Regions from separate parts of the Pseudomonas sp. FW215-R2 genome, predicted to be linked through region 2. Evidence: predicted binding sites of a transcription regulator. Region 2 holds the regulator's gene; the other holds the start of a gene.
The links. The regulator FliA, encoded in region 2, starts transcription of late flagellar genes. The targets are predictions, from matches to a motif close to CTAAAGTTTNNNNNNNNNNNGCCGNTAA.
Positions count from the first base shown of each region.

Region 1: motA (flagellar motor stator protein MotA) is a predicted target of FliA. The motif match lies at 6,589-6,616, and genes of this name have one in related genera.

Region 1 is NZ_JBYTBO010000001.1:164,467-179,192, forward strand. Features, by position in the region: gene queG (tRNA epoxyqueuosine(34) reductase QueG) at 25-1,104, shown strand; gene AC3WRD_RS00710 (trimeric intracellular cation channel family protein) at 1,086-1,697, opposite strand; gene orn (oligoribonuclease) at 1,782-2,324, opposite strand; gene rsgA (small ribosomal subunit biogenesis GTPase RsgA) at 2,432-3,463, shown strand; gene dinD (DNA damage-inducible protein D) at 3,568-4,419, opposite strand; gene motB (flagellar motor protein MotB) at 4,586-5,665, opposite strand; gene motA (flagellar motor stator protein MotA) at 5,669-6,520, opposite strand; gene AC3WRD_RS00740 (HDOD domain-containing protein) at 6,687-8,225, shown strand; gene AC3WRD_RS00745 (rhodanese-like domain-containing protein) at 8,265-9,080, shown strand; gene asd (archaetidylserine decarboxylase) at 9,099-9,959, shown strand; gene AC3WRD_RS00755 (lectin OAA family protein) at 10,020-10,421, opposite strand; gene AC3WRD_RS00760 (cyclic-di-GMP receptor FimW-related protein) at 10,644-12,398, shown strand; gene serB (phosphoserine phosphatase SerB) at 12,438-13,652, opposite strand; gene AC3WRD_RS00770 (AhpA/YtjB family protein) at 13,787-14,726, shown strand, end outside.
Region 2 is NZ_JBYTBO010000005.1:232,960-247,685, reverse strand. Features, by position in the region: gene AC3WRD_RS09600 (CheW domain-containing protein) at 1-681, opposite strand, end outside; gene AC3WRD_RS09595 (ParA family protein) at 684-1,472, opposite strand; gene motD (flagellar motor protein MotD) at 1,516-2,406, opposite strand; gene AC3WRD_RS09585 (flagellar motor protein) at 2,419-3,159, opposite strand; gene AC3WRD_RS09580 (protein-glutamate methylesterase/protein-glutamine glutaminase) at 3,159-4,295, opposite strand; gene AC3WRD_RS09575 (chemotaxis protein CheA) at 4,345-6,615, opposite strand; gene AC3WRD_RS09570 (protein phosphatase CheZ) at 6,669-7,457, opposite strand; gene AC3WRD_RS09565 (chemotaxis response regulator CheY) at 7,475-7,846, opposite strand; gene fliA (RNA polymerase sigma factor FliA) at 8,014-8,754, opposite strand; gene fleN (flagellar synthesis regulator FleN) at 8,751-9,581, opposite strand; gene flhF (flagellar biosynthesis GTPase FlhF) at 9,695-11,035, opposite strand; gene flhA (flagellar biosynthesis protein FlhA) at 11,047-13,176, opposite strand; gene AC3WRD_RS09540 (hypothetical protein) at 13,307-13,984, opposite strand; partial or broken gene AC3WRD_RS09535 (DUF6124 family protein) at 14,522-14,726, shown strand, end outside.

The DNA of each region.
Region 1 (14,726 bases), on a different contig from region 2:
CTCAGCTCCGGTTTCTCTCGCCTCATGTCCGCCATCACCACAGATCTTCCCGCCCTCGCCCAATCCATCAAGGACTGGGGCCGCGAGCTGGGCTTCCAGCAAGTCGGCATCAGCGGTCTGGACCTGGCCGAGCACGAGCAGCATCTGCAACGCTGGCTCGAGGCCGGCTACCACGGCGAAATGGATTACATGGGCGCCCACGGCAGCAAACGCTCGCACCCCGAAGAGCTGGTGCCGGGCACCTTGCGCGTGGTGTCCTTGCGCATGGACTACCTGCCGGGCGACACGCAAATGGCGCAATTGCTGGCCAAACCGGAAAAGGCCTACATCTCGCGTTATGCCTTGGGCCGCGATTATCACAAATTGATCCGTAAACGCGTGCAACAACTGGCGGACAAGATTCAATCCGAAATCGGCCCGTTCGGCTTCCGCGCCTTCGTCGACAGCGCCCCGGTGCTGGAAAAAGCCATCGCCGAACAGGCCGGCCTGGGCTGGATCGGCAAAAACACCCTGGTGCTGAACCGCAAGGCCGGCAGTTACTTCTTTCTCAGCGAGCTGTTCGTCGACCTGCCCCTGCCGGTGGATGACCCCCATAGCACCGAACATTGCGGGCGCTGCACCGCGTGCCTCGACATCTGCCCGACCAACGCTTTCGTCGGGCCGTATGTGCTGGATGCGCGGCGCTGCATTTCTTACTTGACCATCGAGCTGAAGAACGCCATCCCCGAAGACCTGCGACCGTTGATCGGCAATCGGGTGTTCGGCTGCGACGACTGCCAGATCTGCTGCCCGTGGAACCGCTTCGCCCGCCCGTCCGGCGAAAGCGATTTCAAGCCACGGCACAATCTGGACAACGCCGAACTGGCCGAGCTGTTTCTGTGGGATGAAGACAAGTTCCTCAGCAGCACCGAGGGTTCGCCGCTGCGCCGCGCCGGCTATGAGCGCTGGCTGCGCAATCTGGCGGTGGGACTGGGTAACGCACCGTCGAGCATTCCGGTGCTGGAAGCGCTCAAGGCGCGGCGCGAATACCCGTCAGAGCTGGTGCGCGAGCATGTGGAGTGGGCGCTGAAACAGCACGCCGACCGTCAAGGCGCGTCGTTATAGACGAACTTCGGCATTTCCCAATGGAAGCGAATCGCCAACAGCCGCAATAGAAAGCCACCGAACAGGGTGATCAGAATCGCCTGCTCGCTCGGCACGTTCAGGAACAGGCACAGCATGTAGCACCACGCCGCGGCGAACGAGACGCTGGCGTAGAGTTCGCGGCGAAAGATCAGCGGGATGTCGTTGCAGAAGATGTCGCGCAGGATGCCGCCGAACACCCCAGTGATCACGCCACTGACCGAAGCCACCAGCATGCCGTGACCCATTTCCAGCGCGGTCATGCAGCCGATCAGAGTGAACGCCACCAGACCGACCGCGTCGAGCACCAGAAACAGCGAGCGCAGATGGCGCATCCAGCGTGCCGTGAACACGGTGATCATCGCCGCGACCGTGGTCAGCACCAGGTATTCCGGGTGTTTGACCCAGGTCAGCGGGTAGTGCCCGAGCAGCACGTCGCGCACCGAACCGCCGCCCAATGCCGTGACGCAGGCGATCAGCACCACGCCGAACCAGTCCATGCCGCGACGGCCCGCAGACAGGGCGCCGGTCATGGCTTCGGCAGTAATGGCGACGAGGTAGAGCATCAGCAACATGGTGGCGATCCTGGCAGGAAGGCGCGCAGTCTACTCACTTCGCCGGGGCACCAAAAGAGGGCGCCTCGGCGTGGGTCGCCGATCTCAGAACTTGATGAAATGCTTGCGGTAGTGCTGCAGCTCGGCGATGGATTCACGGATGTCGTCCAGCGCCAGGTGAGTGCTGCCCTTTTTGAAGCTGTCGCGCACGTCCGGCGCCCAGCGCGCGGCCAGTTCCTTGAGCGTGGAAACGTCGAGGTTGCGATAGTGAAAGTAGCTTTCCAGCGACTTCATGTGGGTATAGAGGAAGCGGCGATCCTGGCAGATGCTGTTGCCACAGATCGGCGACTTGCCCTTCGGCACCCACTGCTCGAGGAAGGCGATGGTTTCGGCTTCAGCCTCGGCCATGCTGACGCGGCTGTCGCGCACGCGTTGGGTCAGGCCGGAGTTGCCGTGGGTGCGGGTGTTCCACTCGTCCATGCGGGCCAGCACTTCGTCGCTGTGGTGGATGGCGATCACCGGGCCTTCGGCCAACGTATTCAGGTCACTGTCGGTGACGATGGTGGCCATTTCGATGATGACGTCGTTTTCCGGATCCAGACCGGTCATTTCCAGGTCGATCCAGATCAGATTCTGCGGGTTTTGCATATTTCGGCTCCTAGGCAATGCTGCGCAGTTTAGCCTAGGGCGGTGCCCGGGCGTGCTAAACTCGCGGCCGTTTTACCTAATCGCTGCATTCTTCAGACGGAACACCCATGGCCAAACGCCAACTCAATCGTCGTCAAAACTGGCGCATCGAAAAGATTCAGGGCGAGCGCGCCGCCCGCGCCGCCAAACGCGAGTCCTCGGCTGTCGAGGCGCTCGAAGGCGGCGATCTGGGCCCGGAACAGCACGGCCTGGTGATCGCCCACTTCGGTGTGCAGGTCGAAGTCGAGGCTGTTGACGGCGAACTGGCCGGCCAGGTTTTCCGCTGCCACTTGCGGGCCAACCTGCCCGCGCTGGTGACCGGCGATCAAGTGGTCTGGCGCGCCGGCAACCAGGGCATCGGCGTGATCGTCGCGCAACTGCCGCGCACCACCGAGCTGTGCCGGCCGGACAGCCGTGGCCAGCTCAAACCGGTGGCCGCCAACGTCGACATGATCGTCATCGTGTTCGCCCCGCTGCCCGAGCCCCATGCGAACCTGATCGACCGCTATCTGGTCGCGGCCGAACACGCCGGCATCCGCCCTTTGCTGCTGCTGAACAAATTCGACCTGATAGACGAGCAGAATGCCCCGGCGCTGAATGCACTGCTGGCGGTGTACCGCACGCTGGGTTATCCGGTGCTGGAAGTGTCGGCGCACCACGGCAACGGCATGGAGCAATTGCAGAAGCAGCTCGACGGGCGCATCAGCGTGTTCGTTGGTCAGTCCGGTGTCGGCAAGTCGTCGCTGGTCAACAGCCTGCTGCCCGAGGTGGAAACCCGCGTCGGCCCGCTGTCCGAACTGTCCGGCCAGGGCACCCACACCACGACCACCGCGCGCCTGTTCCACTTCCCTGGTGGCGGTGAGCTGATCGACTCCCCGGGTATCCGCGAATTCGGCCTGGGCCACGTCAGCCGAGCCGACGTCGAGGCTGGCTTCATCGAGTTCGACGACCTGCTCGGCACCTGCCGCTTCCGCGACTGCAAGCACGACCGCGAGCCAGGATGCGCCCTGCTCAAGGCCCTGGAAGATGGCCGCGTGCAACAGCAGCGAATGAACAGCTACCGCTCGATCATCGCCAGCCTGCCTGAAAACGGCTACTGAACAAGATCGCCAGCAACGCTGACTTTGGGAATGTCCCAGCCAAACAAAAGCCGCAGTCATCTGCGGCTTTTGTTTGTGGATCCACTCCAGCGACCACCTCAATATCAGTCAGCCGGTAGCTTCGGCGCCTGCTTTGCGATGCTCCTTTCCTGTGATTTAACCCGACGTTCAAGCTTGCGAATATCCTCTTCCGCAGGGAGTTCCTCGGGTTTGATACCACGCTGGTCCAGCATGTCGCGCACGCTCAAATTGTTCTGGACATGCTCGCTCGCAATAGCCGACTCACCCTGTAAATCAACCTGAAGCACATTGTGATTGGTCATCTCAGTGGCAAGATTTTTCGCAGCAATAGTCAATGTAGGCAGAAAATCAGCAAGTGGCCGACTCTTGATGATGCCGTAGCGATCTTTCATCGCTTGAGTCGTTTTCCCACCGAAAAGCGCTGCATCTCCCCGGGAGCGGATACGAGCAAACCCCTCATCATCCACGCCACGTTCGTAAATATTCTGCGACAGTTCTTTTTCCGACTCGCGCAAGCGATCACGAGCATCAAAGCGGGCCAGCAGGCGCATCCGGTCTTCAATCAACTCTTGCTTGCGCGTTTGTAGCGCGAAATAGCTCTGAGCAAAGGCAATGGGCCGTTTACGCGGATCGCCATTCTGCGCAATCAAGTAACAGGCATAGCGCGTAAGCATGAAATCGTCGGTAGCTCGTTGCCCACCTTTGCCAATCTCGATCATTTTCGTAACGCCACGAAAATGATCGAGAGCATCCACACCGGTGGCTTCACACGAGGCTATTGCACGCTGGACAACGGTGAGAAAGTTTTCCCAACGTGCATAACCCAAAGGCTCCTGCAGTTCGCGAGCGAACCAGAACTCGATACCCTCGCCAGGCACCCGTTGCGCTAATTCGTCAAATTGCTGTTGCAGCAAAAAGATTGTCTGATTTTCCATCGTCACGACTCCCTGTGGTTCAGAAGGATTTGAATTCATTGCTGGCCATTTAAAGCAAAACACCCGTGTGCGCTGATCGGGGATTATCCGTGAGAGGCTGATCAAAAAAGCGCCCAGTCGTCGCCGGATACAAAAAAGCCGACATCACTGTCGGCTTTTTTGTGGGTCACTGCTTGGACGCGGGCGCCGGGGCAGTGGCGGGTGCAGCGGGCGCCGGGGCTGGCGCCGCGCCAGCCGGCGCGGCTGGCTTCGGCGCCGCGTCGTCAAACAGGTTCAACCGTTCGCGCAGTTCGTGCGCCGGCACTGGTTGCTGATCCGCCGGCAAGGCGTTCGGGTCGACCGGTGTGGCCGGGGCCGCACCGTTCTGACCTTGATCTGCCGGTTTCGACGGTTCGGTACCTTGCGAACCTTCGATGGCCGCCTGGGCCTTCTTGGTCAGCACCACGATGTCGATGCGACGGTTGACCGGGTTGAACGGGTTCTCCTTGTCGAACAGCGCCGACGAGGCGTAACCCACGACCCGCGCCACTTGCCCGTCCGGATAACTACCCGCCACCAGCGCACGCCGGGCGGCGTTGGCACGGTTGGCCGAGAGCTCCCAGTTACCGAAGTCACCGGTGCCGGTGTACGGCTTGGCGTCGGTGTGGCCGCTGATGCTGATCTTGTTCGGCACCGCTTTGATGGTGTCGGCCATGGCCAGCAGGATGTCTTCGAAGTACGGCTTCAGGCGTGCAGAACCGGAGTCGAACATCGGACGGTTCTCGGCGTCCATGATCTGGATGCGCAAGCCGTTCGGCGTGATCTCGAACAGGATCTGATCCTTGAACTTCTGCAGCTGCGGATTCTCGTCGACCTTGTTCTGCAGTTCTTGCAGCAACAGTTCCAGACGTTCCTTCTCGACCTGCTCGGCCATGCCTTCAACCTGCTCGGTGTCGACCGTGACCTTGTCCGGTTGCGGCTGCGACTTCACTTCAGGGTTGAGGGTGTTTTCCGGCGCCAGGGTCGGCGTACCGCCCAGGTCGATGATGTACGGCGTGCCGCTCTCGGAGAAACCGACCGGGTCCTTGAAGTAACCGGCGATGGCGATCTTCTGTTCCGGGGTCGCGGTGGACAGCAGCCACAACACCAGGAAGAACGCCATCATCGCCGTCGCGAAGTCGGCGAAGGCGATCTTCCACGCCCCGCCGTGATGCCCGCCGGCGATGCGCTTGACGCGCTTGATGATTATCGGCTGGTTATTTTCCATGACTTAACGACCGCGAACGGCTTGTTCCAGCTCGGCAAAGCTTGGACGGTGAGCCGGGTACAGAACCTTGCGACCGAACTCGACAGCCAGCGATGGCGGCATGCCGGACGCCGAAGCTACCAGCGAGGCCTTGATGGCTTCGTAGACGTTCAGCTCTTCCTTGGCATCGTGCGCCAGGGAGTGCGCCAGCGGGCCGAAGAAACCGTATGCCGCGAGAATACCGAAGAAGGTACCCACGAGTGCCGCACCCACGTGCAAACCGATGGACTTCTGATCGCCTTCACCCAACGAGGCCATGGTCACCACGATACCCAGTACCGCCGCGACGATACCGAAACCCGGCATGGCGTCGGCGATGCCGTTCACCGCGTGGGACGGATGCTCCAGGTCTTCCTTGAGGCTGTACAGTTCCATGTCGAACAAGCCTTCCAGCTCGTGCGGCGCCATGTTGCCGGACGACATGATGCGCAGGTAATCGCAGATGAACGCGGTCATGCGTTCGTCTTTCAGTACCGCCGGGTACTTGGCGAAGATCGGGCTCGCAGCGGCATCTTCGATGTCGCCCTCGATGGCCATCATGCCTTCACGGCGGCTCTTGTTGAGGATCTCGTAGATCAGGCCCAGCACTTCCAGATAGAACGTGTGGCTGAAACGCGAACTGAACATGCTCAGAGATTTCTTGAGCACGTGCATCGTCATGTAACCGGGGTTGGCCTGGAGGAATGCTCCGAGTGCCGCACCACCGATGATCATCACCTCGAAAGGCTGGATCAGGGCGGCAATCTTGCCGTGGGAGAGCACGTATCCGCCGAGCACGCTCGCGAATACGACGATGATGCCGATAATTTTAGCCATAGGTAGAAAGTACTTATTTAAGTCGGGTTCAAGGTCATATTCGGAAGTTAAAAAATCTCTTCTTCTACTTATCGGCAAAACTGCGCCAGACTATAGCCAGTTCAGGCGAAAAGCCAATTTAGCCCATGCCGGGCGCGTCTACAGTCAGTGAAGATCTCGTCCAGACATGGCTAATGAAACGAACGTCCCACACGTAAAACCCACCACACTCGATGGCTGGGTGAAGCTGCTCGACGGCGTACGCCTGCCGGTGCCGCAAGAAGCCCACGATCGTGTCTGCCGCGCCATCCGCGATAATCGCAGCTCGCTGCGCGACATCGCCGACCTGATGCAGGACAGCCCGGCGCTGGCGCTGAGCATCATTCGCGAAGCCAATCGCCACACCCAGGGCAGCATGACTGCACCGGCGGAAAACCTTGAGGTCGCGATCAATCGCCTTGGCCTCGCCCGCACCGAAGAACTGCTGGCTCGCCTGCCCGCCGAACCGCAGGCACAAATTCCCCAGGCCTTGCGCCAGATACAGATGATCAGCCAGCACGCCACGCAACAGGCCAACGGCTTTTTTGCCAGTCGCCTGGCGCGGCTGTGGCAGGACATTCATTGGGGCAGTCTGTTGTTTCTGTCGCCGCTGTGGCCGCTGGCACTGACCTTTCCCAAACTGCTCGAAGAGTGGGAAGTGCGGGTTATCCACAAGGGCGAATCGGCCCGCGACGTGGAAAAGCAATTGTTCGGCGTGCGCCTGCTGAAGATCGGTGAGGCGCTGGTCGAAGTCTGGCGATTGCCGATCTGGGTGCAGCAGGGCTATCGATTGCTGCTCACCGAGCAGCGCGAACTGGTCAAGGTTTTGCGCATCGCCCGCGATGTCGATCACCCGCTACGCCAGCAGAATCGCCTCGATGACGACCCGACCCTGCGCCACTGGCTCAATCAGCCGGCCAACACCGTGCTGCTGGCCAACGGCCTGGCGCTGTCGGCACAACAGGCCTGGGACAGTCCGCACAGCGAGCGCTGGCAATACCTGACCAGCCTCTATCTGCAAATCTCGATGGACGAGGTGCAACAACAGTTGCACCAGCAGGCCGCCAACAGCGCACGCCGGCATTCGATGCCGGATCTGTGGCACCCGGCGGTTTCCCTGTTGTGGCCGTGGGGCACCCATCGCCTGCCCGCCGGAATGCTGCCGGCCGCCGCACCCAATGCCGACGACCTCGCCAAGTGGCGCCGGCAATGCGCCGAACTGCTGGCCGAGCCGAGCCGTTTCACCAATGCCATGCACTTGACCATTGCCGCTCGCGACGCGCTGGTGGCCAGCGGCATGCGCCGGGTGATGATCCTGATGGCCGACCGCACACAGTCCAGTCTGCGCGTGCATCAGATTTCCGGCCTGCCGAAGGAAGCCGCTGCGCTCAACTTCGTCGTCAGTCAAAGCACCGTGCTGCAACGCTTGCTCGCGCAGCAGGCACAAGTGCGGATCACCCCGGACAACAACGCCCAGTTTTCCGCCCTGCTGCCGCCCTCGCTGCGCACGCTGTTCCGAGGCGAACACCTGTTCCTGCGCTCGCTGGTCCACAACGGCCGCGTCATCATGATCGTGGTGGCCGACCAAGGTGGCGGGCCGTTCGCCGACATCACCGTGCAAGCCTTCGGCAAAACCGCGCAGTGCATCGAGAAAGCCCTGCACAGCTTTAGCCAGCGCGGCCAATGACAGCTACAATCCTTCCCCTTTGTGCTCTGGAGACCTCACATGTCTGACTTCTCTGGCCTGGCGCTGGTGATCGAGCCGAGCGACCTGCTCCCTCGCCTCGAAGCCCGCAACCTGATTCTGGTGGATCTGACCAGTGCCGCCCGCTATGCCGAGGGTCACATTCCCGGCGCACGCTTCGTCGATCCGAAGCGCACCCAGCTGGGCCAGGCACCGGCTCCGGGCCTGTTGCCGACAAAAGAAAAACTCGAAGAGCTGTTCGGTGAACTGGGTCATCACAAGGACGCGGTCTACGTGGTCTATGACGACGAAGGCGGTGGCTGGGCCGGACGTTTCATCTGGCTGCTCGACGTGATCGGTCACGACAAGTACCACTACCTCGACGGCGGCCTGCCGGCGTGGCTGGCGGAAGGCTCGCCGATGTCGATCCAGATCCCTCCTGTCGTCGGCGGTCCGGTAGCCCTGACCCTGCACGACGAACCGACCGCCACCCGCGAATACCTGCAAAGCCGCCTCGGTGCCGCCGACCTGGCGATCTGGGATGCTCGCGGGCCACTGGAATACTCCGGCGAGAAAGTGCTGGCGGCCAAGGGTGGGCACATCCCCGGTGCAGTCAACTTCGAATGGACGGCAGGCATGGATCAGGCGCGCCAGCTGCGCATCCGCACCGACATGCCGCAGATCCTCGAAAGCCTCGGGATCACGAAAGACAAAGAAATCATTACTCACTGCCAGACCCATCACCGGTCCGGTTTCACTTATCTGGTGGCCAAATCCCTCGGTTATCCGCGGGTCAAGGGCTACGCCGGTTCCTGGGGCGAATGGGGCAACCACCCCGACACCCCCGTCGAGCTTTAAGGATTTTTAAGGACAGTCATGAAAGAGCGTTTGTTTATCATCAGCCAATACCTGCTGCCTCACCACTTGCTGTCGCGCCTGGCCGGCTGCATTGCCGAGTGCCGCGTGCGCTGGTTCAAGAATGCCTTCACCACCTGGTTCGCCAAGCGTTATCAGGTGGACATGTCGCTGGCGCTGGTTGAGGACGTGACCGCTTACGAGCACTTCAACGCCTTCTTCACCCGCGCCCTGAAAGACGGCGCCCGTCCTCTGGACGAGACACCGGGCGCGATCCTCAGCCCGGCCGACGGTGCGATCAGCCAGCTCGGCCCGATCGAACACGGTCGCATTTTCCAGGCTAAAGGCCACAGCTTCAGCGTGCTGGAACTGCTGGGTGGCGACGCGGCCAATGCTGCGCCGTTCATGGGCGGCGAATTCGCCACCGTTTACCTGTCGCCGAAGGACTACCACCGCGTGCACATGCCGCTGGCCGGCACCCTGCGCGAAATGGTCTACATCCCGGGCCGGATCTTCTCGGTCAACAAGACCACCGCTGAAAACGTCCCTGAGCTGTTCGCCCGCAACGAGCGCGTAGCGTGCATCTTCGACACCGAGCGCGGGCCGATGGCCGTGGTGCTGGTGGGCGCGATGATCGTGGCGTCGATTGAAACCGTGTGGGCCGGTCTGGTCACGCCACCGAAGCGCGAACTGAAAACCTTCCGCTACGACGAAGCCGCCCGTGCGCCGATTCATCTGGAAAAAGGTGCGGAACTGGGTCGCTTCAAGCTGGGTTCGACCGCGATCGTGCTGTTTGGCCCGGATCAGGTGAAATGGGTTGAAGAAATGAAAGCCGGCTCGCCGGTACAGATGGGCCAGGCCCTGGCATTGCCGAACGCCTGAACCTGTTGATCCGCCCTTTCGCACGTCTGCGAAGGGGCGGACACGACCTGGCTGGCGCCGTTACTCTATCTGCCCACGGAAGCCGATCGGCCCTTCGTTGGCGTAGGTATTGGTGCCGCTGAGGTTTTTCCCGCCGTCACTCGACGTGACACTCAACGCGATAACGTTCTGGTTATCCCGACCGCCGATCACCCATTTGCCACCTGGGTGCCACGGGGCATCGTTGCCACCCCACTGGTTCTCGACGTTGTACTGGTTCTGGCCAGTGCGCTGAGCCTTGAAGCCAATAGGGCCTTCGCCGGCGTAGGTCATGGTGCCGGTGAAGCTTTTGCCGCCGTCGCCGGACTTGATCTCGATCGCGACGACTTTCTGGTTGTCCCGCGCGCCCAGTACCCAGGTTCCACCCGGATGCCAGGGTGCCGAATTACCGCCCCATTGATTTGCCACTGCGTATTTAGACATGAACCTCATCTCCTTGAAGTTGTTCAGAGACCTGCCCGACGTGTGCGGCAAGCCGTGCAACCGTGCGTTTCCGATCGCACGCCAAAGAGCCTAGTAGCGCCTGCCGAAATGGCACCAAGCCAGCAGACCAACGGTAAAAAAGCCTGACAAACGCCTGCGAAACAGACCACAACTGCTAGAGTTTTTGGCATCGTCCTATTCGCCGCCGGAGCGGGTCACGGCATGAGTGAGCCTCGATCCCAACCACCACTGAGCGCCCCGACGCCGACTCAGTTGCGCCTGTCGTTCTGTGAAGCGACTCCGCGCGATCTCAAGCGCTGGATCGCCGGCCTGCCGAAAGCCAACATCGGCGAAACCGCGCGCCAGCTTTATCAGGGCCTTGGCGAACTCAATCAATTGCTGACGCCCAGTGACAATCGTCTGCATCTGCTGGAACTGCTGCGGCCCGAGGTGTACTTCGTCTGCCAGCACCTTGAGCGGCACTTTCTGCATCAGGCGATCATGCTCGATGAGCGTTCACGCAAGATCAGCAACCTGTGCCAGGCGCTGCAAAGCCAACTGGCCATCGGTTACAAACAGATCGTTCTGCGGATCGCGCCCAAATACACAAAGGATCGGGCGACTCTGCTGAGCGAGGCGCTGCAACGCGCCACCCATGCGCTGAAAGGGCAACTGGTGCGCGCCACGCAGTTGTACAGCCCGGCGCCGGAACAGCTGTGGTTTGAATTGCACCAATTGTTTCGCTGCGCCTGCGACTTGCAGCTGCAACACCGTCGGGTCCGTGATGACCTGGCCAGCCTCGCCGGGGAACTGAGCGTCGAACAGACCTACATCGCCGCTCTGCTGCTGGGCAGCGCCCGCTGCAATCAACTGCGCCAGAACCCGATCGCCCAACTCGCGCAGGTGCTTGAGCCGTGGAGTGCCTGGTTGAAACTCCATCCCGGTGCCTCGGGCGAAGGGCTGTTTGCCATTTCTGCGGAGATCGACGCAGGTCCGCGCTATCGCAGCAAATTTCGCAGCGAACAACAGCCGGGACTGCTGGGATTCGATCCGCAACCGCTGGTCGATGCCATCGAAGCCCACTTGCTGCATCAGGACACCTCGACACCGCTGCCAGTGCCGGCCGGCCTGACACTCGACACCCTGCAACATCTGCATGCCACCTGGGGCGAAGCCGCCGAGCGCAGCTTCCAGCGCACCGTCGGCCAGGGCAACCTGACCGTATGTGTGGGCATGAGCGCCCTGCACTTCTATCTGGGTGGCGAACGCACCTTCAGCGAACTGCTCCGGCATCCCGGCTCGCGCGCCGCAAACTTCAGCCGCGCAGTGGCCCAAGGCGAAAAGGACAGCTGGAGTCAGGCATTCGATGCAGCCCCACAGAGCAAGTCCGACGAGTTTTTGCCTTACGAAGAAATCCGCTACGAACCGCTGGCCGACGACGAAGGCGACGCTGACAGCCCGCCGCATTACCCGACCTATGCGTTGCCCGTCATCAACCACAGCCCCGGCGGTTATTGCCTGGCGTGGCCAAAAGAAGTGCCCGCCGAATTGCAGACCGGGGAGATGGTCGGCATCCAGGACACCACGAATCAGGGCTGGAGCATTGCCGTGGTGCGCTGGATCCGCCAGGTGCGCGGCGCCGGGACGCAAATGGGCATCGAACTGGTGGCGCCACACGCCCAGCCCTGCGGCTTGCAACTGGTGCGCACGCGGGACGATCACAGCCATTACCTGCGGGGCTTGTTGTTGCCGGAAATCAGCGCCATCGACTTGCCCGCGACGCTACTGGCGCCACGACTGCCGTTTCAGGAAGGCAGTAAAGTCATGATCAACACCCAGGGCGAAGAGCACCGCGCCGGGCTGGATCGGCGGGTGGCGAGCACCCACAGTTTCAATCAGTTTGCCTATCGCTCGCTGGAGGCCGCGCAGAATGGCGGGAGCGAGGAGGATTTCGACTCGTTGTGGAAATCCCTTTGAGCCAGGACCGCATCCGGGAGCTGCGATCCTGTGCCGTTGTCAGAGCTGCCCGTCGCGATCCCGGAAGCCCAGCAGGTACAGCACGCCATCCAGGCCGAGGGTGGAAATCGCCTGTTTCGCCGACTGCTTGACCAGCGGCTTGGCGCGGAACGCCACACCCAGACCGGCAATCGCCAGCATTGGTAGGTCGTTGGCACCGTCGCCCACCGCGATGGTCTGCTCCAGACGCAAACCTTCTTTTTCAGCCAGCTGTTTCAGCAGATCGGCCTTGCGCTGGGCATCGACGATCGGCTCGATCGCCACGCCGGTGCATTTGCCGTCGACCACTTCCAGTTCGTTCGCAAACACGTAGTCGATGCCAAGCTTGGCCTGCAATTGCTTGGCGAAGTAGGTGAAGCCGCCGGACAGGATCGCGGTCTTGTAGCCCAGGCGCTTGAGTTCGGCGAACAGGGTTTCGGCGCCTTCGGTCAGGCGCAGCGAGGCACCGATCGAATCGAGTACACCGACATCCAGGCCCTTGAGCAGCGCCAGACGCTCTTTGAAGCTGGCGCGGAAGTCCAGCTCACCGGCCATTGCCCGCTCGGTGATTTCCGACACCTGGTCGCCAACGCCGGCGGCCTTGGCCAGTTCATCGATGACTTCGGCTTCGATCAGGGTCGAATCCATGTCGAACACCGCCAGACGACGGTTGCGACGGAACAGCGAATCTTCCTGGAACGCGATGTCGACGTTCAGCTCCTGGGCCACGCTGAGGAATTCGGCGCGCAGGGCCTGCGGATCGGCAGCTTCGCCGCGCACGGAGAATTCGATGCAACCCTTGCCCTTGTCCGCCGGCGTGTCCAGCGGCATGCGACCCGACAGACGGTCGATATGGTCGATGTTCAGGCCATATTTGGCGGTGATCGAGCTCACGGCCTGCAACTGGCCGGCAGTGACCTTGCGGGTCAGCAGGGTGACGATGTGGCGTTTCTTGCCCTGATTGCCCACCCATTGCTGGTAATCCTCTTCGGACACCGGGGTGAAGCGCACCTGCTGGTCGAGCTCGTAACCCTTGAACAGGATGTCCTTGAGCACCGACTTGCCTTGCTCGGAGTCGGGGATTTCCACGAGGATGCCGAACGACAGCATGTCGTGGATCACCGCCTGACCGATATCGAGGATGTTCACACCACCCTGGGCCAGAACACCGGTAATGGCCGCCGTCAGACCGGGACGGTCGACTCCCGTGATGTTAATCAGGACGATTTCGCGCAACGCGCACCCCCGCAACTGGAAAAAAACCGCATTCTACCCACTTTCAGTGACCATCGGGCACCGCCAGCGCTTTGCCGGTCTAGGGCCTGTCGCTATACTGCGCGTCAACTTCACGGACAAAAGAGCCGAGCTCAGTGAACCGGCCCACGCCAGTTAAAACCGATAACTTCTTTCTGCTGATCTTCCGTGCACTGCGCCACCGCCGTGTACCGATTGCATTACGCATTGCCAGCCATAACGTGATCCTGGTCGCCCTGGCCCTGGTGATCTATGCCTGCGTGATGGGCTTGCAGTTCAAGCAGGCCATGCACGAGCAGGCCGATGCGCTGGGCGAAAGCCTGACCACGCAGACCGCCACCTCCGCGACCGAGCTGCTGGTGTCCAACGACATCCTCAGCCTCAACGTGCTGCTCAACAACCTGACCAAGAACAAGCTGGTGGCCCACGCCGCCATCTACAGCGTGGACAACCGCATCCTCGCCGAGTCCGGTCAGCGGCCCAAGCACAGCCTGCTGGGCGAAGCCGAGGGCATGTACGAGAGCAAGATCACCTTCCAGGACGTGACCGCCGGGCAACTGCGCATCAGCCTGGACATGGATCAGTTCCAGCAGCCGATGACCATCAGCCTGCAAAGCATGGGCATTCTGAGTGCGATCCTGCTGGCACTGTCCCTGGCCCTGAGCCTGCGCCTTGGCCGGCACATTTCCACGCCGCTGCTGCAATTGCGCGTGTGGCTGCGCCGGATCGACGAATACACGCCGGGGATCGAGCGTCAGGACGAGATCGGCGACCTGGCCCGTCAACTGCACGCCAGTTACGCCCCGGAACCAACCATTCCCGAGCCTGAGCCGGAACCCGAGTTCGAGGACGATGACGTCGAGCCGGAATTCGAAGTGCGCAACCTGCGCGATCCGAGCTTTGACGAGAGCCGCCCGATGGCCGCGCAGAAGCCTGCGCCGCGCCATGTGGTCAGCACCGTTGAAGACGACGATGACGAAGACCCGTTTGCCGATCTGCGTGACGAATCGCTGAACGAACCCGCGCAACCTGCCGTTCGCAAGCCAACCCCGAGCG
Region 2 (14,726 bases):
CCAGCGTGCGGTGTCCAGCACCTTCAGGTTCCCCGCCTGGCTTGGCAGGATGCCGAGGAACCATTCCGGCTGACCGAACAGCGGCGTCAACTCATGGCCGGCCAGCGAATAGATCGAGCCGAGGCACACCAGCGGCACCGCCAGGGTCAGCCCGGCCACATCGAACAACAGGCATTCGAACGCTTCCGACGCCCAGGCCGGGCGACCATCAGTCTCTACCGGCGGCGGTGTATTGCTCGGTGGCAGATGCACTTCCACCAGCGGCGCAACCAGTGCCTGCTCGACGACCTGTTCGACCGGCGCAACGACTGGCACCGGCGCGGGCGGCTCGACCGGAGTCGGCTCGGGTTGCGCTTGCAGAAGCTGGGTTTGCAGCAGCGGCGCGAGGGTTGACACCACACGCACCGGCTCGGGTTCCTTGATCAGCGGTGCGGGAGCCTTGGCCACTACAGCGGCAGGCGCTGCAACCGGGGCCGCTGGCCTGGCGGCTTTCTGCGCATCGCGAGCCTGTTCTTCAAGCACCGCGGCCTGGAACTCATCGAGCTCGGCGGTGCTTTCAACCACCTCGACAGGCGCTTCGATTTCCTGCGGGATCTCTTCCGTCACATCCTCCAGCAAGCTGTCCAGATAGGACTGCAAAGCCAGTTGCGGACGCGAAGTCAGTTTGATCGGCCGATTCATGCTCAGGCCACCTGCGGAACGAGTTGTTGCGCCAGCAGATGCTTGAGCAGCGCGCGGTAGGCCAGCACGCCACGGCTCTTGCCGTCGAATTGCGAAGGCGTGACACCGGCACGGCTGGCGTCGCGCAGACGCGTATCGACCGGGATGTAACCCTGCCAGATCTCTTCCGGAAATTTGTCGCGCAGCACGCGCAAGGTGCCCATCGACGCCTGGGTGCGGCGGTCGAACAAGGTCGGCACGATGCTGAACGGCAGCGCCTGTTTGCGCGAGCGGTTGATCATCGCCAGGGTGTTGACCATGCGCTCCAGACCTTTGACGGCCAGGTGCTCGGTCTGCACCGGGATCACTAGTTGCTGGCTCGCGGCCAGTGCGTTGACCATCAGCACGCCGAGCAACGGCGGGCTGTCGATGATTGCGTAATCGAAGTCCTGCCACAGCTGCGCCAGACTCTTGGCGATCACCAGGCCCAAGCCACTCTGCCCCGGCGACTGGCGCTCGAGGGTGGCCAGCGCGGTGCTGGACGGCAGCAGGGAAATGCGTTCATCACTGGTTGACAGCAGCAACTGGCCCGGCAGGCCTTGCGGCACACTGCCCTTGTGCAGGAACAGGTCGTAGTTGCTGTGTTCCAGGCTGTCGGGGTCGTAACCGAAATAGCTGGTCATCGAGCCGTGCGGGTCGAGATCGACCACGACCACGCGTTTGCCCGCCTCTGCCAGCAAACCGGCTAAAGCGATGGAAGAAGTGGTTTTACCAACACCACCCTTTTGATTGGCGACTGCCCAGACTCTCATTCGGATTGTTCCTCCCGGCCGAGATGCTCGGCCGAGACATGGCTCAGCGTATTAATGCGGGCGACGGAGAATTGACGGCACTCTCGCGTCCCGGCGTCTTGACCGGGGTCGGTGCAGTTTGTGTGCCAGCACGCTTCAACGCGGCATCCGGTTGCGCATTCGCGGTTCCGGTGCCTGTGAGGCTGCGACGAACATCGAGATTGCGCGACACCACCAGCACCACGCGACGGTTCTTCGCCCGGCCTTCGGCCGTGGCGTTGTTGGCCACCGGCTGGAATTCGCCATAGCCCACCGAGGCCAGGCGGCCAGGGTTGACGCCCTGCATCGCCAGCATCCGCACGATGCTCGCCGAACGCGCCGAGGACAGTTCCCAGTTGGTCGGGTACTGCGCGGTGCGGATCGGTTGATCGTCGGTGAAGCCTTCGACGTGGATCGGGTTGTCGAACGGTTTGAGGATCGCTGCAACCTTGTCGATGATGTTGAACGCGATGTCGCTCGGCATCGCATCACCGCTGCCGAACAACAGGCTGGAGTTGAGTTCGATCTCGACCCACAGCTCGTTGCCGCGCACGGTCATCTGGTTCGAGGAGATCAGGTCGCCGAACGCCGCGCTGATATCGTCGGCGATGCTTTTCAGCGGATCGCTGGCACCGGCGATACCGGCATCGACCTGTTCGGCGTCCTTGACCAGCGGCTTGGCCGGGGTCACGGTCTTCGGTCGCTCGTCGCCGATCGGGATCGGCTTGAGCGAGCGGTCGGAGTCGGTGAAGACCCCGATCAGCGCTTCGGAGATGACCTTGTACTTGCCTTCGTTGATCGACGAGATGGAGTACATCACCACGAAAAAAGCGAACAGCAAGGTGATGAAGTCGGCATAGGAAACCAGCCAGCGTTCATGGTTTACATGCTCTTCATGTTGGCGACGACGTGCCATGAGGTTAGTCCCTTAATCCATGAAGCCCTGAAGCTTCAACTCGATGGAGCGTGGGTTTTCACCTTCGGCGATCGACAAAATGCCTTCCAACAACATTTCGCGATAACGCGACTGCCGCAACGCGATTGACTTCAATTTGGCTGCCACCGGCAGCAGGATCAGGTTGGCACTGGCCACACCGTAGATGGTGGCAACGAACGCCACGGCGATGCCGCTGCCCAGTTGCGTCGGATCGGCCAGGTTGCCCATCACGTGGATCAGGCCCATCACCGCACCGATGATACCGATGGTCGGCGCGTAGCCGCCCATGCTTTCAAAGACCTTGGCGGCCTCGATGTCGCGGGCTTCCTGGGTGTAGAAATCCACTTCGAGGATGCTGCGGATCGCTTCCGGCTCGGCGCCGTCGACCAGCAGTTGCAGGCCTTTGCGCGAGTAGGCATCAGGCTCGGCATCCGCCACGCCTTCCAGACCCAGCAGGCCTTCCTTGCGGGCGGTGAGGCTCCAGTTGACCACGCGGTCGATGCCGCCAGCCAGATCGACACGAGGCGGAAAGAAAATCCAGGCGAGGATCTGCATGGCGCGCTTGAACGCGCTCATCGGAGATTGCAGCAGCGCGGCACCGATGGTGCCGCCCAGCACGATCAGCGCCGCCGGGCCGTTGGCCAGCGCGCCGAGGTGGCCGCCTTCAAGGTAGTTGCCGCCGATGATGGCGACAAACGCCATGATGATCCCGATAAGGCTTAGAACATCCATCAGATACACGCCTCGACGATGTGCTTGCCGATATCGTCCAGGCCGTACACCGCATCCGCGAGGTCGGCTTTGACGATGGCCATCGGCATGCCGTAAATCACGCAGCTGGCTTCATCCTGGGCCCAGACCGTGCTGCCGCCCTGTTTGAGCAGGCGTGCGCCTTCGCGGCCGTCGGCGCCCATGCCGGTCAACACGACCGCCAGAACTTTGTCGTTGTAGGACTTCGCCGCGGAACCGAAAGTGATGTCCACGCAAGGCTTGTAGTTCAGACGCTCGTCGCCCGGCAGGATTTTCACCGCGCCACGGCCGTCGATCATCATCTGCTTGCCACCCGGCGCCAGCAGCGCCAGGCCCGGACGCAGGATGTCGCCATCCTCGGCTTCCTTGACGCTGATGCGGCAGAGCTTGTCCAGACGCTCGGCGAACGCCTTGGTGAAGGCTGCCGGCATGTGCTGGATCAGCACGATCGGCGCCGGGAAGTTGGCCGGCAACTGGGTCAGAACCCGTTGCAGGGCAACCGGGCCGCCAGTCGACGTGCCGATAGCCACCAGTTTGTAGGCTTTGCGTTTCGGCGCTGCCGACGAAGTGCTGGCCGCCGGAGCGCGAGCCGGTGCAGGCGCAGGTGCCGGACGAGCCGGAGCACTGTGGCTGCCAAAGCTCGACGGCGCCGCTGCCGGAGTCGGCGCAGGCGCAGGTGCAGCGGCAGGCGCCGGCGCACTGTAGGCACTGAAACGACGGTTACTGCGCGAGATGCTGTGCACCTTCTCGCACAGCAGTTGCTTGACCTTCTCCGGATTGCGGGAGATGTCTTCGAAATTCTTCGGCAGGAAATCCACCGCACCGGCATCCAGCGCATCCAGGGTTACCCGGGCGCCTTCATGGGTCAGCGAGGAGAACATCAACACCGGGGTCGGGCAGCGCTGCATGATGTGCCGCACGGCCGTGATGCCGTCCATCATCGGCATCTCGTAGTCCATGGTGATCACGTCCGGCTTGAGGGCCAGGGCCTGATCGATCGCCTCTTTACCGTTGGTTGCCGTACCGACAACCTGGATGCTCGGATCCGCTGAAAGAATTTCCGAGACGCGGCGGCGGAAAAAACCCGAATCGTCCACCACCAGGACTTTGACTGCCATAAACACTCCATTAGGTGCAGCGGGACGTTGTCGCCCCGCTGCCCCGGATTCAAATACGCCGTGCGGCGTAACGCTTGAGCATGCTTGGAACATCGAGAATCAGCGCAATGCGGCCGTCACCGGTAATGGTGGCGCCGGACATGCCCGGGGTTCCCTGCAGCATTTTGCCCAATGGCTTGATGACCACTTCTTCCTGGCCGACCAGTTGATCGACGACGAAGCCGATCCGCTGAGTGCCCACCGAAAGGATCACCACATGGCCTTCACGCTGCTCTTCGTGAGCCGCGGAGCTGACCAGCCAGCGCTTGAGGTAGAACAATGGCAGCGCCTTGTCCCGCACGATCACCACTTCCTGGCCATCCACCACGTTGGTGGTCGACAGGTCGAGGTGGAAGATTTCGTTGACGTTCACCAGCGGGAACGCGAACGCCTGGTTGCCGAGCATCACCATCAGGGTCGGCATGATCGCGAGCGTCAGCGGCACCTTGATGACGATTTTCGAGCCGGCGCCCTTGGTCGAGTAGATGTTGATCGAACCGTTGAGCTGAGAAATCTTGGTCTTCACCACGTCCATGCCCACACCGCGGCCGGACACGTCGGAGATCTCGGTCTTGGTCGAGAAACCCGGGGCGAAGATCAGGTTGTAGCATTCGGTATCGCTCAGGCGATCGGCAGCATCCTTGTCCATCACACCGCGTTTCACGGCGATGGCACGCAGGACGTTCGGGTCCATGCCTTTGCCGTCGTCGGAAATCGACAGCAGGATATGGTCGCCTTCCTGCTCGGCCGCCAGGATCACCTTGCCGCCACGGGCCTTGCCCGAGGCTTCGCGCTCTTCCGGCGACTCGATACCGTGGTCGACCGCGTTGCGCACCAAGTGGACCAGCGGGTCGGCCAGAGCCTCGACGAGGTTCTTGTCGAGGTCGGTCTCTTCGCCCACCAGTTCCAGGTTGATCTCTTTCTTGAGCTGACGCGCCAGATCGCGAACCAGACGCGGGAAGCGGCCGAAGACTTTCTTGATCGGCTGCATCCGGGTCTTCATTACCGCGGTCTGCAAGTCGGCGGTGACCACGTCGAGGTTCGACACGGCCTTCTGCATCGATTCGTCGCCGCTGTTCAGGCCCAGGCGCACCAGACGGTTACGCACCAGTACCAGCTCGCCGACCATGTTCATGATTTCGTCGAGACGTGCGGTGTCCACACGAACGGTGGTTTCGGCTTCGCTCGCCGGTTTTTCCGGTGGCGGAGTCGCCGGCGCACGGGCCGGAGCCGGTGCAGCAGCGGCGGCTGGCTTGGCCGGTTCGGCTTTAGGCTCAGGCGCTTTTGCAGCAGGTTTTGCCGCAGCGGCCGGGGCCTTGGCGGCAGGTGCTGCAACAGCAGAAGCATTGCCGGCCGTCACCACGGCACCGGTGGCGACGTCAGTGAACTTGCCTTTGCCATGCAGATCGTCGAGCAGCGATTCGAACTCATGGTCGCTGATCAGATCGCTACCGGCCGCAGCCGCTGCCGGAGCAGCAGATGCAGGCACCGACGCAATCGCCGATTCCAGCGCATCGACGGCAAAGTTGCCCTTGCCGTGCAACTGATCGAGCAAGGCTTCGAATTCGTCGTCGGTGATGTCGGAGCTGTCGCCCGCCGCCGGAGCAGCCGGTGCAGCGGCTGTCGGTGCCACGGCGTCGGCCGCGAACTGGCCCTTGCCGTGCAACTGGTCGAGCAGCGACTCGAATTCGGCGTCGGTGATTTCATCGCTGACTGCTTCATCGGAAGCAGGCGCAGCGGCAGCCGCCGGGGCTTCAGCTTCGGCCTTGACGGCGTTCAGCGAGTCCAGCAACTGTTCAAATTCGTTATCGGTGATATCGCCCGAATCGCCTTCGACGACCAGTTCTTCGATCATCTCGGCAACAGGCGAAGCCGGGGCTTCATCCGCCGATTGCGGTTCAGCCAGACGCGCCAGGGCAGCCAGCAGTTCCGGCGTTGCGGCAGTAATCGGACTGCGATCGCGGACTTCGCTGAACATGCTGTTCACCGCGTCCAGCGCTTCGAGCACCACGTCCATCAGTTCTGCATCTACGCGACGCTCACCCTTGCGCAGGATGTCGAACACGTTTTCGGCGATGTGACAGCACTCCACCAGCTCATTGAGCTGAAGGAAGCCGGCGCCCCCTTTTACAGTGTGGAAACCGCGAAAAATTGCGTTGAGCAGATCTGCGTCATCCGGACGGCTTTCCAGCTCGACCAGTTGTTCGGACAGTTGCTCAAGAATCTCGCCGGCCTCAACCAGGAAATCCTGAAGGATCTCTTCATCGGCGCCGAAGCTCATTAGGGGGTGCTCCTACAGGTCTAAAAACCCAAAAAACCTATAATTCCAAAACTCTAGAATCCAAGGCTGGATAACAAATCGTCCACATCGTCCTGACCGGACACAACGTCTTCTCGTTTATCGGCATGAATCTGCGGACCTTCACCCTGCGAGAGATGTTTTTGTGGATCTTTTTCAGCGAGCATCGCCGCACGGTCATGTTCGATGCCCGCAAAGCGGTCCACCTGACTGGCCATGAGCACGAGTTTGAGCAGATTGCTTTCGACTTCGGTGACCAACTGGGTCACGCGCTTGATCACCTGACCTGTGAGGTCCTGGTAATCCTGGGCCAGCAGAATGTCGTTGAGGTTGCTCGACACCGCGCGGTTGTCCGCGCTGCTGCGTGCCAGAAAACCGTCGACCCGACGCGCCAGCTCGCGGAACTCTTCAGCCCCGACTTCACGGCGCATGAAACGTCCCCAGTCGGCACTCAATGCCTGGGCTTCGTCAGCCAGGCCATTGACCACCGGCGTGGCGCTTTCCACCAGGTCCATGGTGCGGTTGGCCGCCGCTTCAGTCAGCTTGACCACATAGCCCAGACGCTCGGTCGCATCAGTGATCTGCGATACTTCCTCGGCCTGCGGCATATGCGGGTCGATCTGGAAGTTGACGATTGCACTGTGCAGTTCGCGCGTGAGCTTGCCCACTTCCTGGTACAGGCCACGGTCACGGGTCTGATTGAGCTCATGGATCAGTTGCACAGCGTCGCCGAACCTGCCTTTTTCAAGGCTTTCGACCAGTTCGACCGCGTGTTTTTTCAGAGTCGACTCGAAGTCGCCCTGTGAAGATTCGTTATGCTCCATAGCTCCCCCGCGCGTCATCAGCCGATGCGTTCGAAAATCTTCTCGATTTTTTCTTTCAGCGCCTGAGCCGTGAAAGGTTTGACCACGTAGCCGTTAACGCCGGCCTGGGCCGCTTCGATGATCTGCTCGCGCTTGGCTTCAGCAGTCACCATCAGCACTGGCAGGTGCTTGAGTTTTTCATCGGCGCGCACGTGACGCAGCAGGTCGATACCGGTCATGCCAGGCATGTTCCAGTCGGTCACCAGAAAGTCGATGCTGCCGCTGTTGAGCACCGGAATGGCAGTGGTGCCATCGTCGGCTTCAACGGTGTTGGTGAACCCAAGGTCACGCAACAGGTTCTTGATGATCCGCCGCATCGTTGAGAAGTCATCAACGATGAGGATTTTCATGTCTTTGTTCAATTCGACCTCCAAGCAGTCTTAAACGCGCCCAGCACCTGGACGCGCCATTTCAATCAATCCGGCAAAGCACTCGATGACTGTCTGGAGCACAACAGAGCAAGACCGGTGCCGTTCACCACCGCACCAGCCTCGTTCGCAGCGTCCCCACACTGCCTTCAGCGCGCTCGCCACTCCCCCAAACGCCCCCGCAAGCGGGCCGCGCACTGGCTGTGTAACTGGCTGACCCGCGATTCACTGACGCCAAGGACTTCACCGATTTCCTTGAGGTTCAGCTCTTCGTCGTAGTACAGCGCCAACACCAGTCGCTCACGCTCCGGCAAATTGGCAATCGCGTCCGCCAACGCAGCCTGGAAGCGCTCATCTTCCAGATCGCGCGACGGCTCAAGATGAGCACTTGCGCCATCCTCGTGCAGCCCTTCGTGTTCGCCGTCCTGCAACAGGTCGTCGAAACTGAACAGTCGGCTGCCCAGGGTGTCGTTCAAAATCCCGTAGTAATCGTCGAGACTCAATTGGAGTTCGGCCGCAACCTCGTGATCTTTAGCGTCACGGCCGGTTTTAGCTTCAATCGAGCGAATCGCGTCGCTGACCATACGGGTGTTGCGGTGAACCGAGCGCGGTGCCCAGTCCCCCTTGCGTACTTCATCGAGCATCGCGCCGCGGATCCGGATGCCCGCGTACGTTTCGAAACTGGCGCCTTTGCTGGCGTCGTATTTGGTCGAGACTTCGAGCAGGCCGATCATCCCGGCCTGGATCAGGTCTTCGACCTGCACACTGGCCGGCAATCGCGCCAGCAAGTGGTAAGCAATGCGTTTGACCAGTGGCGCGTAACGCTCGATCAGCTCGTACTGCGCGTCACGTGCCGACTTCTTGTAGAAATTCATACCGCTGGCGGTCATAGCACAGGTCCTGCCGTTTGCTGCACGAGGCGCTCGACGAAAAATTCGAGGTGGCCGCGCGGATTGGCGGGCAGCGGCCAGGTGTCGACCTTTTGCGCGATCGCCTTGAACGCCAGTGCGCACTTGGAACGCGGGAAGGCTTCATAGACCGCACGCTGCTTCTGCACCGCCTTGCGCACGCTTTCGTCGTAAGGCACCGCACCGACGTATTGTAGGGCGACGTCGAGGAAGCGATCCGTGACCTTGGTCAACTTGGCGAACAGATTGCGACCTTCCTGCGGGCTCTGGGCCATGTTGGCTAGGACGCGGAAGCGGTTCATGCCGTAATCGCGGTTCAGCAGTTTGATCAGGGCGTAGGCGTCGGTGATCGAGGTCGGCTCGTCGCAGACCACCAGCAACACTTCTTGCGCTGCGCGAACGAAACTGACTACCGAGTCACCAATACCCGCAGCAGTGTCGATCACCAGTACGTCGAGATTGTCGCCGATGTCGCTGAACGCCTGAATCAGACCGGCATGCTGGGCCGGGCTCAGGTGAACCATGCTCTGCGTGCCGGAAGCGGCCGGCACGATGCGGATCCCGCCGGGGCCTTGCAACAGCACGTCGCGCAGCTCGCAGCGGCCCTCGATCACATCGGCCAGGGTACGTTTGGGCGTGAGGCCCAGCAGAACGTCGACGTTCGCCAGACCCAGGTCGGCGTCCAGCAGCATGACCCGACGGCCAAGCTCTGCCAGCGCCAGGGACAAGTTCACTGACACGTTAGTCTTGCCGACGCCACCTTTGCCGCCGGTCACCGCGATCACCTGTACGGGATGCATGCTGCCCATGTTATTTCTTTACCTTGTCTTGCATAGACGGAGGCCACATTACTGGCTGCGCGTTCACAACCGGAACAATGCATGGCAGACCATCGATGTAGGTACAAAAACTGTTCATTACCTCAGCCAACCTGCTTGGTGGGACTGTGGTAGATATCAGCGAACATGTCAGCCATGGCTTCTTCGCTGGGTTCTTCCTGCATTTGCACACTGACGGCGCGGCTGACCAATTGATGACGGCGCGGCAGATGCAGATCATCCGGAATCCGTGGGCCGTCGGTCAGGTAGGCGACCGGCAGTTCATGACTGATCGCCAGGCTCAGCACCTCGCCAAGGCTGGCCGTCTCATCCAGTTTAGTCAGGATGCACCCGGCGAGCCCGCAACGCTTGTAACTGTGATAAGCGGCGGTTAGAACCTGTTTCTGGCTGGTGGTTGCCAGTACCAGATAATTTTTTGACCGAATGCCACGACCGGCCAGGCTTTCCAGCTGCATGCGCAGTGCCGGATCGCTGGCCTGCAGGCCGGCGGTATCGATCAGCACCACGCGTTTGCGCAGCAGTGGATCCAGCGCCTGCACCAGGGACTGGCCCGGGTCGACGTGGGTCACCGACACATTGAGGATCCGGCCCAGGGTTTTCAACTGTTCCTGAGCACCGATGCGGAAGCTGTCCATGCTCACCAGCGCAATGTTCTGCGCGCCGTACTTGAGCACGTAACGGGCGGCCAGCTTGGCCAGGGTGGTGGTCTTGCCCATGCCGGCAGGACCGACCATGGCAATGATCCCGCCCTCTTCCAGCGGCTCGACTTCCGGGGTGGCGATCATCCGCGCCAGGTGCGCCAGCAACATGCGCCAGGCCTGACGAGGTTCTTCGATATCGCTGGTCAGCGCCAGCAGGTCGCGGGACAACGGGCCGGACAAGCCGATGCGTTGCAGACGACGATAAAGGTTCGCCTGAGCCGGACGGCTGCCTTGCAGCTGATTCCAGGCCAGAGTGCCGAGCTGCACTTCCATCAGCTCGCGCAGGCTGTTGAGTTCGAAACGCATCGAATCCAGCGCACGCGGATCAACGCCAGCGGCAGCCGGCGCAGGCGCAGGTGCCGGACGCGCCGGAGCAGCGTAAGTCGGTTCTGTCAGAGGCTCGGCAGCCGTCAGCGGCAGGCCGGCGGTCAATGGCAGACCGGAGAACAACTGGCGATTGGTGTTGCCGTCGGCCTCACCACGCATGCTCAGTTCGGCCTGGGCGGTGACGATGCGCGACTGGGTCTTGCGCAGCTCGTCTTCGAGTTCCATGTTCGGAACCCGTGGCGCCAGCGCCGACAGTTTGTAATCCAGCGCCGCCGTCAGCTCGACGCCGCCGGCAATGCGGCGGTTGCCAATGATGGCGGCATCAGCGCCCAGCTCATCACGAACCAGCTTCATGGCCTGACGCATATCGGCGGCGAAAAAACGCTTAACTTGCATAAACCACTACCTCAGCCGTTGGGCCCTACTGTCGCAACGATGGTCACTTGCTTGTTGTCCGGAATTTCCTGGTAGGCCAGCACATGCAGTCCAGGGACTGCCAGGCGGCCAAAGCGCGAGAGCATCGCGCGAACCGGGCCTGCTACCAACAGGATCACCGGCTGACCTTGCATTTCCTGACGCTGCGCCGCTTCGATGAGCGAACGCTGCAGCTTCTCGGCCATGCTTGGCTCCAGCAGAACGCCCTCTTCCGAGCCTTGTCCTGCCTTCTGCAGACTATTGAGCAATATTTGTTCCAACCTTGGCTCCAGCGTGATAACTGGCAGCTCCGACTCAGTCCCTACAATGCTTTGGACGATGGCGCGAGAAACGCCGACCCGCACAGCGGCCACCAAAGCGGCGGTATCTTGACTCTTGGCGGCATTGTTGGCGATGGCTTCGGCAATGCTGCGGATGTCGCGCACCGGCACGTGTTCGGCCAGCAGTGCTTGCAGCACCTTGAGCAGTTGCGACAGCGACACCACACCCGGCACCAGCTCTTCCGCCAGTTTTGGCGAGCTCTTGGCCAGCAATTGCATGAGTTGCTGCACTTCTTCGTGGCCGATCAGCTCACTGGAGTGCTTGTACAGAATCTGGTTCAAGTGCGTGGCGACCACGGTACTGGCATCCACTACGGTGTAACCGAGCGATTGTGCCTGGGCGCGCTGGCTGACTTCGATCCACACCGCCTCCAGGCCGAAAGCCGGATCTTTGGCGGTAATGCCGTTGAGCGTGCCGTAGACCTGCCCCGGGTTGATCGCCAGTTCGCGATCCGGGTAGATCTCGGCTTCGGCCAGGATCACGCCCATCAGGGTCAGGCGATAGGCACTCGGCGCCAGGTCGAGGTTGTCGCGGATGTGCACGGTCGGCATCAGGAAGCCCAGATCCTGCGAGAGCTTCTTGCGCACGCCCTTGATCCGCGCCAGCAATTGCCCGCCCTGGTTGCGGTCCACCAGCGGAATCAGGCGATAACCGACTTCCAGGCCGATCATGTCGATTGGCGTCACGTCGTCCCAGCCCAGCTCCTTGGTTTCCATGGCGCGGGCCGGCGAAGGCAGCAGCTCCTGCTGACGCTGAACCTCTTGCAGCGCCTGCACCTTGGCGACGTTCTGCTTTTTCCAGAACAGGTACGCGCCACCAGCCGCCAGGGCCGCCATGCTCAGGAAGGAGAAGTGCGGCATGCCCGGCACCAGGCCCATGACCGCCATCAGACCGGCCGCCACCGCCAGCGCTTTCGGCGAGGCGAACATCTGGCGATTGATCTGCTTGCCCATGTCTTCCGAACCGGAAGCACGGGTCACCATGATTGCTGCCGCTGTAGATAACAACAGTGATGGCAATTGCGCCACTAAACCGTCACCGATGGTCAGCAGGGCGTAAACCTTGCCGGCGTCGGCGAAGGTCATGTTGTGCTGGAAGATACCGACGGCCATGCCGCCGATCAGGTTGATGAACAGAATCAGCAGGCCGGCGATGGCGTCACCGCGAACGAACTTGCTGGCACCGTCCATCGAACCGTAGAACTCAGCCTCTTGGGCGACTTCGGAACGACGGGCCTTGGCCTGGTTCTGGTCGATCAGACCGGCGTTGAGGTCGGCGTCGATTGCCATTTGTTTGCCGGGCATCGCGTCGAGGGTGAAACGCGCGCTCACCTCGGAAATCCGCCCGGCACCCTTGGTGACCACGACGAAGTTGATGATCATCAAAATCGCGAAGACCACGATACCGACCACGTAGTTACCGCCGATCACCACCTCACCGAAGGCCTGGATCACCTTACCGGCAGCGGCGTGGCCGTCCTGACCGTGGAGCATTACCACCCGCGTCGACGCCACGTTCAGCGCCAGTCGCAACAGCGTCGCCACCAGCAGGATCGTCGGGAACACCGCGAAATCCAGCGGCCGCAACGCGTACACGCAGACCAGCAGCACGACGATCGACAGGGCAATGTTGAAGGTGAAGAAGACGTCGAGCAGGAACGGCGGCACCGGCAACATCATCATCGCCAGCATGACCAGCAGCAACAGCGGCACACCCAGATTGCCCCGACTGAGATCGGCAATGTTCGAGCGAGCACTGTTGATTAACTGAGAGCGATCCACCGGTTTTCCCCGTTCCTTTAAAGCAAACTTTTGACGCCCAGAGCGGGCGCACGGCGGCTACTGCAAGAAGCCTTCCAACTTTTGCGGGAACGGGGAATAGAGCGATTTGAACAGTTTTATGGCGCGCACTTTACGACTTGGTGGCCGCAAGGATCTGTTGTGGAGGGATATCCCCAAATTGCAGTCCTGTGGGGTTTATATACAAGGTGCCTTCACGCATCTGCGTATCGCCGACCGGAACCATATCCTCCCCCATATACCCCAAAGTCCCACGCTCGAAAGGCGCGTCTTGCGCCGGGTCATCATGAGCCTCGAAAAGCGTGAAGGCCCATTCGAACAGCATTAGAGGAAGGTCTTTGATTGTGATTGGAGGTGATGTGGACTGCCCCTCCAGCGGAGGGAATTTATATTTGCGGCCCGCAGTGATGACCAAAGGGTTTTGCATCAGGCCGAACCGAGGTTTGGCGACATACATTTGAAACGGCCACGAGGTAAACCAGTCCGCATCGTAATACAAGGGATCGCTGATCAAACCGAACAACGCCGCGGCAGAATCGATTGACCTTGTGACATCAGCGTACGTCCCAAACACCCCTAGCCCGGTCATCGGAACCCTGATCCTGTTGAGCCCGGAGTCGAAATACGCGGGGATCAATTCATTGGCCGCTTCCTTGAAGTAAGTAAAATCCAGAAAGGCGTGAAACGTCATCGTGTAACCAATAGCCGCCTCGTCTGGATAATCCTTCAGTTCGCCCGCCACAAATTGCAACTTCATGCCTTTGAGCTGTTTGTACTCGGACACGCTCATGATCCACACCTCCAAACGCCGGGGTAATTCCCGACACTCAGCAGACGCCGAGGGACACCAAACGTCTACTGTCAGAACTTACAGGTTCAGAGGTTGATCAGACGAACGGCACTGCGTGGAGATATCAGGATGCGGCCTGCTCGCGAGGAGCTCAGAGAGGGCAGCAAAAAGTACCTTTTAAACTCGGGTGTTTAAAAGACACCTTCAGACACGCCTTACAGGCTACGAATCCTTGCGCCGTTGCCTACAGCTACGCCAGAATCCGCCGGCTTGTGCGCCTTGGGGTCGGGTTCTATTGTGGGTCGGTCGCTGACGAATCAGCGATCGGGTTTAGCGACTCGGTTCAAGTTAAAGGCGCATCAGCGTTCCAGGCTCGGTTGCGGATCTGTATGTCTGCAATTTCGTTATGGTGGCTGTATGCGGGAGACCCATGCGGTCTGCCGGGTGCCTTTGACCGGTTCGCTAACCTGCGTACAGCCGCCACCTTCCTGTTTAGCGACTGGGTCTGGCGGCTCCACCCCAAAGGAGCTTCACCATACACCCAATCCACCCGAAACCGACCCTGCCTCGCCCTACGAATCCCTCGATTCCAGAAAGCTTCACGAAGCCGCCGACCGCGCCCTCGACCACTATCTCTGCCCGCCCGGATCCACGCCACCACCGCGCAAAACCCGCAGAATGTATGCCGTCACCGCAGACTTCAAAAACGAAGAGCTGCTGGTCGAGCTCTGCGAAACCCTCG